4 regions of the Colwellia sp. MB3u-4 genome follow, and region 3 is predicted to be linked to each of the others. Evidence: predicted binding sites of a transcription regulator. Region 3 holds the regulator's gene; each other region holds the start of a gene.
The links. The regulator sigma-54, encoded in region 3, starts transcription at its own class of promoters, with help from an activator protein. The targets are predictions, from matches to a motif close to GTTGGCACGNNNNTNGNNT.
Positions count from the first base shown of each region.

Region 1: the regulator sigma-54 is predicted to act here: its motif matches at 2,115-2,133, upstream of H4J61_RS05545 (DUF2726 domain-containing protein).
Region 2: the regulator sigma-54 is predicted to act here: its motif matches at 1,530-1,548, upstream of glnA (glutamate--ammonia ligase).
Region 4: the regulator sigma-54 is predicted to act here: its motif matches at 1,377-1,395, upstream of xdp1 (exosortase-dependent surface protein XDP1).

Region 1 is NZ_JACGVE010000074.1:11,566-14,782, reverse strand. Features, by position in the region: gene H4J61_RS05555 (cobalamin biosynthesis protein) at 1-427, opposite strand, end outside; gene mtnN (5'-methylthioadenosine/S-adenosylhomocysteine nucleosidase) at 427-1,137, opposite strand; gene H4J61_RS05545 (DUF2726 domain-containing protein) at 1,398-2,063, opposite strand; gene H4J61_RS05540 (dUTP diphosphatase) at 2,246-2,878, opposite strand; gene H4J61_RS05535 (DUF2956 family protein) at 3,044-3,217, shown strand, end outside.
Region 2 is NZ_JACGVE010000062.1:28,059-31,275, forward strand. Features, by position in the region: gene typA (translational GTPase TypA) at 1-1,267, opposite strand, end outside; gene glnA (glutamate--ammonia ligase) at 1,613-3,019, shown strand; gene H4J61_RS02460 (DUF4124 domain-containing protein) at 3,132-3,217, shown strand, end outside.
Region 3 is NZ_JACGVE010000068.1:22,444-25,660, reverse strand. Features, by position in the region: gene lptB (LPS export ABC transporter ATP-binding protein) at 1-392, shown strand, start outside; gene H4J61_RS03830 (RNA polymerase factor sigma-54) at 444-1,949, shown strand; gene hpf (ribosome hibernation promoting factor) at 1,986-2,273, shown strand; gene ptsN (PTS IIA-like nitrogen regulatory protein PtsN) at 2,303-2,761, shown strand; gene rapZ (RNase adapter RapZ) at 2,768-3,217, shown strand, end outside.
Region 4 is NZ_JACGVE010000088.1:219,954-223,170, reverse strand. Features, by position in the region: gene H4J61_RS15195 (ABC transporter ATP-binding protein) at 1-412, opposite strand, end outside; gene H4J61_RS15190 (hypothetical protein) at 409-1,224, opposite strand; gene xdp1 (exosortase-dependent surface protein XDP1) at 1,458-2,261, shown strand; gene H4J61_RS15180 (tetratricopeptide repeat protein) at 2,388-3,217, shown strand, end outside.

The DNA of each region.
Region 1 (3,217 bases), on a different contig from region 3:
GTTGCTGGGTATCACGTAATAAATAGGGCGCTATTTTTTGTTTTGCTTGGTAATGGTTATTGGCAACTAACTCTCGTGCCACCCCTTTGCAGGTTTTAGTTAACCCGAAGCTGCCTAATGCAAAGTAAAGTAATAACGCCTGCCAAAGCCAAGGCACTTCAATAAACATTTCAAATAGCGATAAAATCGTCATTAATGGCACTAAAGTTACTAAAATAGCGATTAAGCCTGAAATTTTTTGTTGGCGTGGAGTACTACTTTGTTGATTCACTTTGTCGGCAAGGCGCTGACAGTAAAAATTGAAAAAAGCTAACGGTTGCTGAGTAACAAACTGACTGATCAATGCTTTTAACGCTATGAGCAATAATAGCGTTATAGCGGCAGAATACAGCTCTGAGCTGGTTAGTATATTACTCAGGTTTGCCATTAGTTTAGTGTTGTACCTTTTAACGCATCTAACATGCTAATGACTAACTTAGAAGAATTAATCGATGCGGTTTCTAGGTAAGCTTCAAACGAGCTTGGCGACTCTTTGCCGGCAATATCAGACATTGAGCGAATCACCACAAAAGGAATATTAAACTGATGGCAGGTATGTGCAATAGCAGCTCCTTCCATTTCCACTGCCGCCATAGTGGGGAAATTAGCTCTAGCTTTGGCAATGTCTTCATCTTTAGTCATAAAGGTATCACCTGTGGTGATTAAGCCAACCAAAGTTTGCACATTATCAAGTGAGCTTATACCCACTTTTGCCGCGGCAACAAGTTCAGGGTGGGGAATATAGGCCGGTGGGTTAGCCGGTAATTGACCTATTTCATAACCGAAAGCGGTCACGTCAACATCGTGGTAACGCAGTTCTGAGCTGATGACAATATCGCCCACTTTAAGTGCATGGTCAAAACCACCAGCAGAGCCGGTATTAACCACGTAATCGGGCTGAAATTTATCAATAAGTATCGCGGTTGCTAAGGCGGCCGCTACTTTGCCAATACCTGATTGCACAATAACCACGTCAGAGCCATTTAACTGCCCTTGATAAAAGGTGTATCCAGCATGCGTGGATGTTTGGCCATTGACTAACTTTGCTTTTAAAATTGCAACTTCTGGCTCCATTGCGCCTATAATGCCTGCTTTCATTAACTTTTATCCTGTAAAAATTTTAGCGAATAGATTTCGCCAAGGTTTATGGGCGGATTATAGCGCGACTTGCGTATAAAATCTTTTAACAATATTTGAAAATAGCATAGCGCTTATCAAGTCTTGCGCCTTCAGCTGATTGCTTCGCTTAACGCTGAAATCAGCGCTTTCAGTGGAGCGGGTATTTATCAACAAAAAAGCAGACAACAATGTCTGCTTTAGCTTTTATTTGGCACCTGATACCCAGGCAATAAATAAACTTAGTGAGGTAATGCTGCTACTTGAGCAGAAGAAACCTGTCTAGCCATAGCGGGCGTATCTTTTGCCAACATTGCTTGCGCGGCTGAAGAGGTGAATACACCGGATGGTTTTGGACGAGCTTTCACTAAAGGCGCAGGAATAATTCGACCTTTGACTTTTGGTGCCTGTGTAGGTGCATTATTACCTAATATCCGGCTATTAATACAGCTGCGAATTTCATCGATAGTGTAATTGGCTTTCACTTTTATACGAATATGTGGAATGGCTGCTGCTTCAAGTGTACCGCTAACAAACCAGTCTTTTTTAATCTTGTAGCCTTTACCTTGGGTGTCAACTAAATCAATGACGCCGAGTAATTTCATGCTATCGCGTTCACAAATAACAAAATCTAAATATTTGCTATTAGCATTATTTGTTGCTGTTTGGCCTGCTCGATTTGATACGCCATTGCGAATGCTAACAATATCGGCAAGTTTAACGCGATTAATAATGCGATACCTTGAGCCCATTGCTTGCTCAACCAGGTTTTGAAAGTTTTTTTCTGCGGGCGTAAACAGGGCAGTTTTACGATCGAAAGGAAAGGGAAAACTATTATCGTTTAAGCGGCTAACAAGCACACCAACAATAACAATTAGGCTGATCATGGCAAATAGAATGAGTTCCATATACATCTCCGGCAGTTCAATTTTTTGACGTTTATCTTAGTTAGCTAGATAAAGCAAAAAATGAGCCAGAGATGGTGTTATCTGCTGAGTAGTGCATTAATAAAATTAACTACAGTTAAAGTGGCAAGCAACTCACTGATTTACAGTGTTTTATTTTAATTTCTTCACTTATGTTACTTGTACTACTTTGGGTACTTAGCTTCTAATGCGACATAAAGTTGTTGCTGGAAATCAACCGCGCTGGCGTCTAGGGTATTAACTAAGTTTGCTAACACTTCGTTATCTTCACCACCAGGCCAAATTTTAATATAGCTACCTTCTTTATAACCGTGATCTTGACGGAAGAAATTCAAGGTGTTTTTACCCACATATTGGCGAAACAGCTCGTTTAAATCCATCGACATTAAGCGCATGCAGTCCGCCAATGCTAAGGCATCAAAGGCTTTATCACTAAGGGCTTTCGATGCCAAGGCTTCTAAAGCAACTTTGAAATCTTGCTCGCCACTGTTTTGGCCTAATTCAGTGGCTAAGGTCTGGCTAATGTCTTCAATTGAGTCGCCAGTCATTAAGCGTAAACTTAAGCCAAAATGAAAAATATCAACCAGTTCTAATTGTACTTGTGCAATGTCAATTTCTTGGTGTTTCCACCACTTCCAACCATGGTGATCTAGCATTTCTGCACATTCAACCCAAATGGCACGATACCATTCATAATTGTTATCTCGCCAGGTTTCGCTAACCCGTGAATTCATCGCATCTTGCATTGATAACATTTGTGTAATTTGGTTTTTTGCGGTGCTAAGTGAATCGCTCATGCTTGTCTCTATATTATAGGTATTAATCAAATTAGTTGCCGATAGTTTACCGCAGCAACCATAAACTAATACGCTTTGTGGTTAAAGTATTGTGTTAATAATGGCATTATACAATCATTAGATAATGATTAAAAATAATTAAGGAGTCTAACTTTGACAGCTCAAGTGACAACAAAAGTGTCCAACGAAGTACAAAATGAAGCCTTACGTGTTGCTAAAGGCACGCAAAAAAAAGCACAAACCAAAGAGCAAACAAAATTGATTGCTCAGGGCATTGAAAAAGGCATCAGTGAATATAAGAAGCAACAAAAAGTTAAGGGCCGCGAGCGCGACAAGCAA
Region 2 (3,217 bases), on a different contig from region 3:
TACGAACACCCATTCTTTCCATGATAGGTCCTTGATGTTGCTCTTCAACATCAATAGTTACGTTCTCGTAAGGTTCTTGTGTTACACCATCAATTTCACGAATAATAACTTCAGGACGTGATACCGCTAATTCAAAACCTTCACGACGCATGTTTTCAATTAAAATGCCTAGGTGAAGTTCACCACGGCCCGACACTTTAAATTTATCAGCATCAGGTAATTCCTCAACACGTAAAGCAACGTTATGAACAAGCTCTTTTTCTAAGCGATCTTTGATGTTACGTGAAGTAACATATTTACCTTCTTTACCACAAAATGGTGAGGTATTTACTTGGAACGTCATATTGATAGTAGGTTCATCAACAGATAACGCTGGTAAACCTTCAACTGCTGTTGGACAACAAACAGTATCAGATATTTTTAATTCGCCTAAGCCAGTAAGTGCAATAATGTCACCAGCAAAACCTTCTTCGATATCCAGTCTTTCTAAGCCTAAGTAACCAAACACTTTACCTACTTTAGCGTTATGAACTTTGCCAGTCGCTAATTTAATAGTCACTTGTTGATTCGGCTTAACTGAACCACGTGTAACACGGCCAACGCCAATTACACCTAAGTAAGAGCTGTAATCAAGTTGAGAAATTTGCATTTGGAACGGAGCTTCAGGATCCGCGATTGGTGCTGGCACTTCTTTAAGAATAGTATCAAATAAAGGAGTCATGTCGGTACCAGTTGCGCCTTCTTCAAGCGTGGCCCAACCATTGATTGCTGAAGCGTAAACAACTTTAAAGTCAAGTTGTTCGTCAGTTGCACCAAGGTTATCAAATAATTCAAAAACTTGATCCATAACCCAATCAGGGCGAGAACCAGGCTTATCAACTTTGTTAATAACAAGAATTGGCTTTAAACCTTGAGCAAACGCTTTTTTCGTAACGAAACGCGTTTGTGGCATAGGGCCTTCTTGTGCATCAACTATCAGTAAAACTGAATCTACCATTGACATTACACGTTCAACTTCACCACCAAAATCAGCATGGCCAGGAGTATCTACGATGTTTACACGGTAGCCATTCCAGTTAATAGCCGTGTTTTTAGCTAAGATTGTGATACCACGTTCTTTTTCGATATCATTTGAGTCCATTGTACGTTCTTCTAGACCGCCTCGGGCGTCTAGCGTACCTGACTGTTCTAATAATTTATCAACTAAAGTGGTTTTTCCGTGGTCAACGTGAGCAATAATTGCTACATTTCTTAATTTATCTAACACAGGCGTTACTCGCTGTTACTTTCGTTTATTGCTACTTTAAGCAAATTAACGAATAGGGCTACAATTGGGCGCATATTATACAGTACAAGTCTCAGCAAATACACCGCAATAGAAAAATATAACCAACAAAATATTATTCAGTTGTTATACTGCCGATGATCAGATCAGAGTATACGCACCAAAATACAGCAAACAACGCACTGCAATGGTGCAGATTAAATTAATAAAAAACATAAAAATCATATATTTCAATGACTTTAGCTTTGGCACAGTATTCGCTTAAGCACAAGTAATAGAGAATTAAGTTTTTGAGCATTTAAGCACTAACTACACTGGAGACATTCAATGTCAAACGCAGTTTTAGATCTAATTAAAGAACATGACGTCAAATTTGTTGATTTACGCTTTACTGATAGCAAGGGTAAAGAGCAACACATTTCAATTCCTCATCATCAAGTAACAGAAGATTTTTTTGAAGACGGCAAAATGTTTGATGGGTCTTCAATTCAAGGTTGGAAAGGTATTAACGAATCAGACATGGTGATGATGCCTATTGCTGAATCTGCAGTACTTGACCCTTTTACTGAAGCAGTTACCTTGAATGTTCGTTGTGACATCCTTGAACCTACAACAATGCAAGGCTATAGCCGTGATCCTCGTTCAGTGGCAAAACGCGCTGAAGATTACATGCGTAGTACCGGCATTGCAGATAACGTTTTAATTGGTCCAGAGCCAGAGTTTTTTGTTTTTGATGATGTTCGTTTCCACACAGACATGAGTGGTTCATTTTATAAAATAGATGATAAAGAAGCGTCTTGGAATTCGGGTACAGAATACGAAGAAGGCAATATGGGACATCGTCCTGGTGTAAAAGGCGGTTATTTTCCTACATCACCAGTTGATTCATCACAAGATCTTCGTTCAGCCATGTGTTTAGTGATGGAAGAAATGGGCTTAGTGGTTGAAGCGCATCACCATGAAGTAGCGACTGCAGGTCAAAACGAAATCGCTTGTCGCTTTAATACTATGGTATTAAAAGCCGATGAAGTGCAAATATATAAATATGTTGTTCACAACGTTGCACACGCTTACGGTAAAACAGCAACTTTCATGCCTAAGCCATTAGTAGGTGATAACGGTTCAGGTATGCATGTTCATCAATCTCTTGCTAAAGACGGTGTTAACTTATTTGCTGGTGATAAATACGGCGGATTATCTGAAATGGCACTTTACTATGTTGGTGGTATCATCAAGCATGCTAAAGCACTAAATGCTTTTACTAACGCCTCTACTAACTCATACAAGCGCCTTGTACCTGGTTTTGAAGCACCTGTAATGCTAGCTTACTCAGCACGTAACCGTTCTGCATCTATTCGCATTCCAATTGTACCATCACCAAAAGCCATGCGAATCGAAGTGCGTTTCCCTGATCCAACAATGAACCCTTACTTAGGCTTCTCAGCTATGTTGATGGCTGGTCTTGATGGTATTAAAAACAAAATTCACCCTGGCGATGCCATGGATAAAGATCTATATGACTTACCTGCAGAAGAAGCAGCAGAAATTCCACAAGTAGCCACTTCGTTAACTGAAGCATTAGATGCCTTAGAAAATGACATGGACTTCTTAACTGAAGGTGGTGTTATGGATAAAGACATGATCGACGCCTACATAGGTATCAAACGTGGCGAAGTAGAATTATTGAACTTAACAACTCACCCAGTTGAATTTGATATGTACTACAGCGTATAACGTTACAAATAGATAGATAAGTAAAAAGCTCACTTCGGTGAGCTTTTTTTGTGGTAAATTTGATATTATTTGGATAGATTAAGCTTGAACATTTTTAAAAAGGATATTATTTTTGATTCATACTGCACGTTTTTTCATTTTTATTCTCTTACTAACGCAGGCTTTTACTGTATTTGCAGGCTCTGCTCAAGTTTATGT
Region 3 (3,217 bases):
TTGACCGACAAGAAAAACTTGAACATTTATTAGAAGAGTTCAACATAGGCCATATAAAAGATAACTTAGGCATGAGTTTATCTGGCGGTGAGCGCCGACGAGTTGAAATAGCCCGGGCATTAGCTGCAGATCCTAAATTTATATTACTGGATGAACCCTTTGCCGGTGTTGACCCGATTTCAGTAGGTGATATAAAAAAAATTATCCTACACTTAAAAGATCGTGGCATAGGTATATTGATCACAGATCACAATGTGCGAGAAACACTTGATGTTTGTGAGCATGCCTACATCGTTAGTCATGGCGAACTTATCGCTGAAGGTAATTCAAAGCAAATTCTTGCAAATCAACATGTAAGAGATGTATACCTTGGTGAACAATTCACGCTATAGTGAATAAAACCAATTGAATTAATGAATTTGAATAGGGAAAAGAAAACGTAAATGCGTCCTACTCTGCAACTCCGTATCGGACAACAGTTAACGATGACCCCGCAATTGCAGCAGGCGATCAAACTGTTGCAATTATCAACTTTGGATCTTCAACTAGAGATTCAAGAAGCACTTGAAAGTAATCCTTTGCTTGAAGTTGACGAAACGCACGATAACAATTCAGAAAGTACCCCTGACCATTTAGAAGCAGGATATTCGGTAACGGTAGGCGAAAACTCAGCAGCATCCTCTGATGGCAGCGAAGACTCCACTCCCTCGATAGACGAAATTAGCTCCTCTGAAGGTTTAGCAAAAACAGACATCCCCGAAGAACTCAACAGCGATAGCACATGGGATGATAACTTCAGTGCTGGTGTTAGTAGTGGCGGTGTTGGTCATGCCTCAGAAGATTATACTTATCAAGGTGAAACGAAAGACTCATTACAAGACCATCTAATTTGGCAAATGGAACTAACGCCCTTTACTGACACTGATAGAACCATTGCCATTGCCATTATTGAAGCCATAGATGAAGCAGGTTATTTAACCGTTTCAGCCGAAGAGATCTTAGAGAGTGTCGGTATTGATGGTGTAGAACTTGATGAAATTGAAGTGGTGTTAAAGCGTATTAACGTATTTGACCCCATTGGTGTTGCTGCCCGTTCAATTCCAGAGTGCTTGCGTATTCAGCTCAATCAATTTGCTAAAGATACCCCTTGGTTAGCGGAAAGCAAAATCGCTGTCAGCGAGTATATTGACTTGCTCGGTAATCGCGATTATCGTCAATTGATGCGTAAATTACGCTTGAAAGAAGAGCAATTACGCGAAGTTATTCGCCTAATACAAAGCTTAGATCCCCGTCCAGGTGATAGCGTCATCAAAAGTGAAGAACAATATGTTATCCCAGACGTGTCTGTTGAAAAGAAAAACGGCCGCTGGACAGTAGAGCTCAATCCTGACACTGCCCCTAAACTATCGGTTAATCAGCAATACGCCGCTATGTCTCGTTCAATGAAGTCATCTACTGATAATCAATTTATTCGCTCTAACTTGCAAGAAGCAAAATGGTTTATTAAAAGCTTAGAAAGCCGTAACGAAACACTTTTAAAGGTTTCAAATTGTATTGTGCAACGCCAACAAGGCTTTTTTGAACACGGACCTGAGTCAATGCGCCCTATGGTATTGAACGATATTGCCGAAGCCGTAGATATGCATGAATCAACCATTTCTCGTGTGACCACGCAAAAATATATGCACACACCTAGAGGGATTTTTGAGCTTAAGTACTTTTTTTCTAGCCACGTAAGTACTGAAAACGGCGGCGAATGTTCATCAACGGCTATTCGTGAATTAATTAAAAAGCTAGTGGCTGCCGAAGTACCTGCAAAACCACTCAGCGACAGTAAAATGGCAGATATTTTAGCAGAACAAGGTATACAAGTGGCAAGGCGTACCATTGCCAAATATCGAGAGTCACTTTCTATACCGCCATCAAATCAACGTAAAAGCCTATTGTAGGCAGTTTTATTCAGCCAATAAAGAGGATTGAAATATATGCAAATTAATCTTACTGGACACCATGTCGATGTTACCGATTCATTACGTGATTATGTCAATGGCAAGTTTGAAAAACTAGAGCGTCACTTTGATCATATCAATAATGTACATGTAGTATTAACGGTAGAAAAACAGAATCAGATTGCCGAATCAACGGTGCACTTAAGTGGCACTGAAGTTCATGCTAAGGCACAACATAGTGACATGTATGCATCGATTGATGCATTAATTGACAAGCTAGATCGCCAAATCTTGAAATATAAAGGCAAAATCAACAAACATTAGCGCCATTTCGCTATAGGTCTTAGAAGTTTATGAAGTTGCAAGACATCTTAACCCCGGACTGCACTATTTGTGCAGCACCGGGTGCCAGTAAAAAACGTATATTAGAATATTTAAGTCGCTTGGCCGCCGATAAACTCGACAGCCATGATACTTTTCAGCTTTTAGAAAGTTTAGTTAAGCGTGAAAGATTGGGCTCAACGGGCATAGGTAATGGCATTGCTATACCTCATGGCCGTTTAGAAAATGCTACGCCTACGAAACCTATTGCCGTGGTTATTACCACAGAACAAGCGATTAATTTTGACGCTGTTGATCATCGTCCCGTTGATATTTTTATCGCCTTATTTGTTCCTGAAGAAGAATGCCAGAGCCACTTGAGTACGCTGCAAAGTATCGCAAAAATTTTTCGTAACAAGCAATTTTGCAAGCAAGTGCGTAAATGCCAAAGTAATCAAGAACTGTTTCAGTTAATACAACAAGCGAGTTAAACACGGATGAAATTAATTATTGTAAGTGGCCGTTCAGGCTCAGGGAAAAGTGTTGCACTGCGTGTTTTAGAGGATTTAGGTTATTATTGTGTTGATAATATCCCTGTCAACTTGTTACCCGCACTTACCCATACGGTGATTAATGATTATGAAAATGTTGCCGTAAGTCTCGATGTTCGTAACCTGCCAGCCGATCCTAACGACGTACCCGAAATTATTGAATACCTGCCCAATGCAGTAGAATTGAGCATACTGTATTTAGATGCTGATGATAGTGACCTTATTCGCCGGTTCAGTGAAACGCGACGTTTACATCCGTTGATCAAGCAAAATATTGCGCTAGACCAAGCCATTGCCTTGGAGAAAAAATTACTTGAGCCCATTTCCAGTCGGGCAGACTTATACATCAATACCAGTCAACTAACACCACACCAACTCGCTGACTTAGTTAGAGAG
Region 4 (3,217 bases), on a different contig from region 3:
TACCGTGCGATAACTCACTTGGTAGGCTAGTTAATGCATCCGACAAACCTACCATGTCTAAAACCCTAGCCGTATCTTTTTTAGCCAACTTGTTGCTCATACCTTGTAAGCGAGCATAAAAGTTTAATTGCATCGCAATCGTAAACCTAGGGTCTAATTGGGCATCTTGGGGCAAGGCTGACAAACGCCCAAACAGCGCTGAATTTCCAGGGGCATGTCCTAATATACTAATCTTGCCTGATGATGGCTGAATATAGCCACATAACAAGCTGAACAAAGTGGTTTTACCTGCACCATTAGGGCCCACTAAAGCCACTGGCGCACCTTTTTCTAAGGAAAACTCAACCTTGTTTAGGGCTGTTTTATCTCCATATCGTTTCGTGACTTGTTGAACATCGATAATTAAACTCATAGTGATGCCCTCTTCATCAGGAAATGGCTGGTCATTAATAACAAAGTGGTCTGTATTAAAGGTAATAAATATTGGCTAGTTACCATGTTATTTTGCGATAAAATACTGCTTATTTGCTCACCTGGAAACAGCCAGTTTAGATAAAAAACTTGGCCAAATTGATATTGAATAAAAGCAAGCACCAAGGGGCCTAAAGCAAAAAATAATGTGGCGGCAACTATCGCCAGTCGCGCTGAATTAACCAAGTTATTAAGCAATGCCATTAAGGCAATAAACGGCATAACAACAATTAATAATTCTAAAGATAATTTAGCACCTATCTGTAGGCTGGCCGATAAAAGTGTTACATCTCGCACACTGGCTAATACAGTTGTCGCTATTGAGGTCAGCAATATTAATATCGCTATAATAAGCAGCTGACCTAAATAACGCCCTAATACTAACTCGGCTCGGGTTGTTCTTAGGGTGATAAACCTTAATGTGCCACGATGCTTATCTGAACAAAACTGATCGCTACAGACCAATAAAGCAAAGCTTGGGAAAAAATATACCGCCACCAACCAATAAATAGCGTATTCAGCGACCGGCCAATCTAACAGTGCCGTTAGTCCCAGAGCACCAAACAGTTGCGACGCCATGCTTTCAAATGAAGGCGAAATAACCATTGAAGACGCAGAGCCAACAAAATAATACAAGATAATAAACCAGATTGTGGCAAAGGCTGATAACGCCAATAAGCCACGCTTAGTGGTAAACAAACGTAAAAGTTCAAAAGTAACTAAGCACCAAATTCTCGAGCAACTTATCTTCACATCACACCATAATAACTGTTATTTTTTAATAGATTAAAGTTAAAAGCAGTGAAATGCGAGTCATTAGTATAAATACCTTAAAATATTGTCAGCTTTTTTTACAGTTCAAAAAAAACATAAACATAACTAACTGTAAGTAAAGAACAAAGTATATCGGCCTGCTTTTTGCTTAACGCGTTGTATATGTCGAAAATATTAATATACATTTAATAAAGAATTATAGGAGTAGATTAATGAGGTATTCGTTCACAAGGCTAATGATGGCAGGATTGTTATTACTCTCTGGGTCTGCATTAGCAAGTACCACAACCGCAGGTTTTGGTCACGTAAATGAAACAAGAAGTAACTTTAATCAGTTTGATGTTAACGTCGATGGCGTAACTATTAATGTCTCTGGCTGGTCTGATACCGCTAATTTATCAACCGATCGTAGTCAAGACAGTGCAATTAAACGCGCTGTAGATTTTGATAAATTTAATGGTGGTTGGTCTATGCAAAATCAAGACGAACAACATGGTGGTTACTGCAATACATACAGCCATTCTGCAGATAATTTTGGTACTTGTGGTTATAAAGACTATGACTTCTTTCTATTGTCTTTTTCTGAAGCAGTATCATTAGTCAGTGCAAGCTATAGCTGGATAGCAAAAAGTGCAAGCCAAACCCAAGTCAGTGTAGCAGCGTTAGATAATTCAGTGTTGACTAATTTTAACAGTTTAAATAACAAAACTTGGGCTGGCTTAGCAAGTGGCCATACCCTAAAGTCAGATTATGCTCAAGTCGAAAATGCTAGTGGTTATTACTCAAATTTTCATGGTAATACTCAGGACCAGTATTCAACTATGTGGTTAATTGGCGCATTAAATTCTGTATTTGGTGGTAATGCCGCATGGGAAGGTAATGATGGAATGAAGCTATCTGGTGTTTCTTTCAGCAAATCAGCTAGTGATCCAGCGCAAGTACCTGAGCCTAATACGATAGTCATGTTTTTAATCGCGTTAATCTGCTTAGTGCGTTTTGGTAAACGCCGCACTTAACCCTGATCAATAAAAAAGATGGCTTTGACCATCTTTTTTTCATTTCTGCTCGCGTATTATTTTTACTAAAAATTCTATTATAAAATTTTCAATATCAACACTACTTTTAAAGAAACCCGAGGTACTATGCGCTATACCGTTTTAATATTGTCAATGATGGTCATTCCTTTTAGTTATGCAAGTTATGCCAGTTATGACTATGAAAAAGCCCACATCGCATTTAATGCCAGTGAAATAGAAGCGGCTTATATACATCTAAAAAATGCTTTAAAAAATACGCCTGATGACTTACCCAGCCAATTATTAATGGCAAAAATACTACTACAAAAGCATCATTACACTGACAGCGCAAGCTTATATCAAGAAGCGTTAAGCAATGGTGCCGACATCAATTTAATATTAAATGAATTAGCTAACGCATTGATGTTATCTAAACAATACCAACAAGTGGTTGCATTAAACGATTTAGGAAAGTTAGATAACAACAACCACTTACAATGGTTATTATTAGCTGCTAATGCCTATAGTGCTTTAGGCGAAATAGAAAAAACCAACTTATATGTACAACAAGCCTATGTGATAGCGCCAGATAACATTAAGGTACTACAAAGCCTCTCCACTCATTTTTTAGCGCAAAAAAAACACCTCCAAGCAAATGAAAAAATAACCCACCTGTTATCTTTATTTCCTGAAGATGCAAAAGGTTGGTATTTGCAAGGGCAATTACACATAGCCAAATTTGAATATAAGCAGGCCTTAATCGCATTGGAAAAAGCCTATCAGCTTGCGCCATTAGACCCCTTTATTCAACGTACACTTGCTAATGTATATACCGGTGAAAATCGTATAAATGATGCCTTAAGCATTATTAATTTAGTGCTAAAAAATAGCCCTGAAGACCCCTTCGCACTCTTACTAAAAAGCCGACTGCTATCAAATAACCATCAAGAAGCAGA